2 regions of the Arthrobacter sp. BGA-UO-ETr-C19 genome follow, and region 1 is predicted to be linked to the other one. Evidence: predicted binding sites of a transcription regulator. Region 1 holds the regulator's gene; the other holds the start of a gene.
What was found. Region 1 encodes HspR, which represses chaperone genes until heat shock. Its sites were predicted from a motif close to AAGTTGAGTCNNNNNGACTCAACTT; they were not measured.
Positions count from the first base shown of each region.

Region 2: the regulator HspR is predicted to act here: its motif matches at 1,393-1,417, upstream of AC57BR_RS12810 (ATP-dependent Clp protease ATP-binding subunit).

Region 1 covers NZ_JCAQPC010000023.1:78,631-81,016, forward strand. The annotation lists gene AC57BR_RS16535 (nucleotide exchange factor GrpE) at 1-15, shown strand, start outside; gene AC57BR_RS16540 (DnaJ C-terminal domain-containing protein) at 99-1,076, shown strand; gene AC57BR_RS16545 (heat shock protein transcriptional repressor HspR) at 1,092-1,514, shown strand; gene AC57BR_RS16550 (PEP/pyruvate-binding domain-containing protein) at 1,669-2,386, shown strand, end outside.
Region 2 covers NZ_JCAQPC010000020.1:119,934-122,319, reverse strand. The annotation lists gene AC57BR_RS12820 (MaoC family dehydratase) at 1-479, shown strand, start outside; gene AC57BR_RS12815 (HpcH/HpaI aldolase/citrate lyase family protein) at 495-1,325, shown strand; gene AC57BR_RS12810 (ATP-dependent Clp protease ATP-binding subunit) at 1,432-2,386, shown strand, end outside.

The DNA of each region.
Region 1 (2,386 bases):
GCGGTACCTGCGTAGTCTTATCTCCGGTGGTTGAGCTCGTCGAAACCCGGTTTCGGCAAGCTCAACCACCGGCCTATTACTTTAGAGAGGAAACGCCATTGGCTAGCCAGGACTGGGTGGACAAGGACTTTTATAAGATCCTTGGTGTTGCCAAGGACGCTTCCGACGCTGACATTAAGAAGGCTTACCGGAAGCTCGCCCGGCAGTACCACCCTGATACGAACTCCGGGGATGCTGCTGCTGAGAAGAAGTTTAAGGACATTTCCGAGGCGTACTCTGTGCTGTCCGATCCTGATGAGCGGCAGCAGTATGACGCCATCCGGGCCATGGGCGGCGGCGCTCGCTTTGCACCGCACGGCGCGGGCAGCACCGCTAACGGCGGCTTCGAGGACCTCTTCGGCGGCCTGTTCACCGGCGGCGCCGGCCGGCACTCCGGCGGGTTCAGCACCGCCGGCGGCGTTCCGCCCGAGTTCGCTGACCTGTTCGGCGGCGGCTTCGGTGGCGGCCCTGCCGGTTACCAGCGCGCACCGCAGAAGGGCGCCGACCGCACGGCCAGCACCAGCATCTCGTTCGCCGGGTCCATCCGCGGCACCACCATTGGTCTGCGTGAACCGGACGGCGAGGTCATCGACGTCCGGGTGCCTGCGGGCATCAAGGACGGCCAGAAGGTGCGCGTCCGCGGCAAGGGCCAGTACGGCCCGGCGGGCAACGGCGACCTGCTGGTCACCGTCAACGTCAAAACCCATGACTTTTACACGCGCGACGGCGACAACCTCCGGATCCACGTGCCCGTCAGCTTCCCGGAGGCTGCTTTGGGGGCCGACATCGAGGTTCCCACGATCGACGGCGAACACGTCCGGGTCCGCGTTCCTGCCGGCACCCCGTCGGGGCGCACGCTCCGGGTCAAGGGCCGCGGCGTGAAGACGTCGAAGGCCACCGGGGACCTGCTGGTGACCATCGACGTCGCTGTACCGCAGAACCTGAGCAAGGAAGCCGAGGAGGCCGTGAAGGCATTCGCAGCCGCCACCACCGGTGCGGACGTCCGTCAGGGCCTGGCAGCCAAGGCCCGGCTTTAGGGACGGGTGCCGGCCGTGGACATCAATTTCGATCAGCCGATCTTCGTTATCTCGGTGGCCGCCGAGCTCGCCGACATGCACCCGCAGACACTCCGCCAGTACGACCGGCTGGGCATCGTCTCGCCCAGCCGGGCGCCGGGCAAGTCCCGCCGATACTCCCAGCGGGACGTGAACCGGCTCCGTGAGGTGCAGCGGCTGTCCCATGAGGGCGTCTCCCTTGAGGGCATCAAACGCATTCTGGAGCTCGAAAACCAGGTTGCTGCCCTGCAGCGCCGGGTGGGCGAACTGACCGAGGAACTGGCCCGCCGTCGTGAGCCGCTGGAATCACGGATCTTTGCAGCCGGCACCGCCGGTGACGTGGTGAGCCTGGCGCGCGGCCAGCGGCCCCGGCCCCGTTCGCAGGCCATGGTGGTGTGGCGCCCGCGCGGCGACATCTAGCCAGCCGGGTCTAGCCATCCCCGTCTAACTATCCCCGTCTGGCCTTCCCCATTGCCAGAATCAGGTGCAGTGCCACAATAGGGTGCAGTGCCGAAACGGGGTCACCAGCCGCAATGCCGCGGTCCCGGCTCCCGGGCAGAAGGGACGCAAGGTCGTGACCTACATCAAGGGCTTTGACCAGCTGGGACGCGGCGATCTGGACGAGGCAGGCGGCAAGGGCGCCAACCTCGGCGAGCTGGCCCGGGCCGGTTTCCCGGTGCCGCCCGGCTTCGTGCTCACCACGGCGGCCTACCAGGACTTCGTCAACGCCAATGGGATCGCGGGCCGCATCCTTGAGCTCGCCGCCCTCCCCGCCGGCGCTTCGAACGACGACTATGATGCCGCCGCCGGGCAGATCCGCGCCCTGTTCGCCGAGAGCACGATGCCCGGGGAGATAGGCGGCGAACTCCGCGCGGCCTACGGGCGGCTGAGCCAGACGGCGGCCGGAGCAGTCGAGGAGGCCGGCGCGGCGTCCAGCGGCGACCACGCCGCGCGCGTGGCGGTGCGCTCTTCAGCCACCGCGGAAGACCTCGCCTCGGCCAGCTTCGCCGGCCAGCAGGACACTTATCTGAACGTTTCCGGGGCCGACGCCGTCGCTGCCGCCGTCATCGACTGCTGGGCGTCGCTGTGGAACGCCCGCGCCATGGCATACCGTTCACGGAACGGCTTCGACCCAGCCACCGTGCGCCTCGCTGTGGTGATCCAGGAGATGGTCGACGCCGGGGCCGCCGGCGTGCTGTTCACCGCCAACCCCGCTACCGGCCGCCGCGACCAGGTGGTGATCAGCGCCGCCTGGGGGCTGGGTGAATCCGTGGTCAGCGGCGCCGTCACCA
Region 2 (2,386 bases), on a different contig from region 1:
AGCAGCGCGGGCTCTACTTTGAGGAACTCGAGGAAGACGTCGTTTACGCCCACCGGCCGGGGCGGACCGTCACGGAGACGGACAACGTGCTGTTCACCACCATGACCATGAACACGCAGGGGCTGCACCTGGATGCTGCGTGGAGTGCGGGCCAGCCCTTCGGCCAGCGGCTAGTCAACTCGATGTTCACGCTGGCGACGGTGGTGGGTCAGTCCGTCGGCCAGCTGACCCAGGGCACCATCATTGCGCAGCTGGGACTGACCGACGTTTCCTTCCCGCACCCGCTCTACCACGGCGACACGCTCTATACGGAGACCGTCATCACCGGCAAGCGGCTCTCCGGGTCACGGCCGGGGCAGGGAGTGGTCACCATGCAGCACACCGGCCGCAACCAGGACGGAACCGTGGTGGCACTGGCCACGCGCAGCTGCCTGGTGTGGACGCGCGAGGCGCATATAGAGGCGCAGCGGGGCAAATAATCGGACAATGGCTGTATGACTTTTGTGATGGGCCCCGCCCTGCTTTTCTGCCCTGCCGACCGCCCCGAACGCTTCCAAAAGGCTGCCGAGCGCGCCGACGCCGTCATCCTGGACCTCGAGGATGCCGTGGCGGCGCCGGACAAACAGCGGGCACGGGGTGCCATCCTGGCCCAGCTCGGCGGCTCCGGCGAGGGGCCGGAGCTGGACCCCAGCCGGACCATCATCAGGATCAACCCGGCCGGCACCGAGGACTTCGAGAAGGACCTGCACTGCCTGGCCCACACGCCCTACCGCACCGTCATGCTCGCTAAGGCGGAGAGCGCGAGCCAGCTCCGGGCGCTGCCGGACTTCCATGTGATTGCCCTGTGCGAGACGGCCGCGGGCGTGGTCCACGCACCCGCCATTGCTGCCGAACCCAACGTGGTGGCCATGATGTGGGGGGCCGAGGACCTGCTGGCCTCCCTCGGCGGCACTTCCAGCAGGAACGACGACGGCGGGTACCGCGCCGTTGCCCTGCATGCCCGCTCCTCCGTTCTCCTGGCAGCGGGCGCAGCCGGCAAGCAGGCCGTGGACGCGGTCTACGTGAACATCCCCGACCTCGACGGGCTTGCCGCCGAGGCCCGGGACGCCGCTGCCTCCGGATTCGGCTCCAAGGCCTGCATCCACCCCAGGCAGGTGGCCGCCGTCCGGGAGGCGTACGCGCCCTCCGAGCGGGACGTCGCCGCGGCCAGGGAACTCCTAGAAGCCGCACGCCTTGCCGGAACCGGCGTGTTCCAGTATCAGGGGAGGATGATCGACGGGCCCATCCTGCGGCACGCGGAGTCGGTGCTGGCCAGATCCCGCTAACTGTCCAGGGAAGAAGAGAGCCCGGGAGAGGGCCACAGGCGGCAGGGGAATAAATCTCCACGAGTAAGACTTGAGTCAAGTACACTCAAGTTTCTATGGAGGTTGAATGCCTACGCTTTTCGGGCCTGCCAGTTCCGGCAACGGTTCGTTTGATGAGTTTTTTGCCCGTTACCTTCAGGGCCAGCGGGCTGCCAGGTCGGCGCGCGCCCGGGACCTCACCCGGTTGCTGAGCCGCCGTACCCATGAGGTGCTTGCCCTCGCTGCCCGGTTCGCCATGGAGCATGGCCACAGCGAAGTCGACGCGTTGCATATTCTTCGCGTGATGGTGCAGGCCGAACCCGCCGCCGGTTACCTGCGGCGCGCAGGTGCTGACCCCGCCGCAGTCGCCCAGGCGGCAGACGAGCGGCTGCCCGAAAAGTCAGGTGTCGCAGTGGACGGAGCACCCGCCCTGACGCCGTCGGCCCAGCGGGCCCTGCTTGACGCCCACCAAGTCGCGCGTGCCTTCGGTTCTACCTACATCGATCCCGATCACCTGTTCGTCGCCCTGGTGCTCAACCAGGAGGCGCCAACAGGCCAGATCCTCATGGCCGCCGGCGTGACGCCCGAGTCCTTCCAGTCGGGAGCCACTGAGGCAGAACCTGATGGCGGATCCGCAGGCGGACCAGGTTCGCCGGCGTCCGGCCAGCAGGCCACCGGGCCCGCCCCGGCGACGCCCACCCTTGACACCTACGGCACGGACCTCACGGCGCGTGCCCGCGAAGGCGGACTGGATCCGGTGATCGGGCGCTCGGAGGAGACCGAACAGGCCATCGAGATCCTCGCCCGCCGGACCAAGAACAACCCGGTCCTGATCGGCGAGGCCGGCGTGGGCAAAACCGCCATTGTTGAGGGCCTGGCGCAGGCCATTGCCGCAGGCGCGGTTCCCGAGCAGCTTCGAGGCAAGCGCGTCATTGCACTGGACCTGCCTGCCATGCTCGCCGGCACGCGGTATCGGGGCGACTTTGAAGAGCGGCTTACCAAGGCGATGGACGAGATCAGCGGCCACGCGGGCAGCATCATCC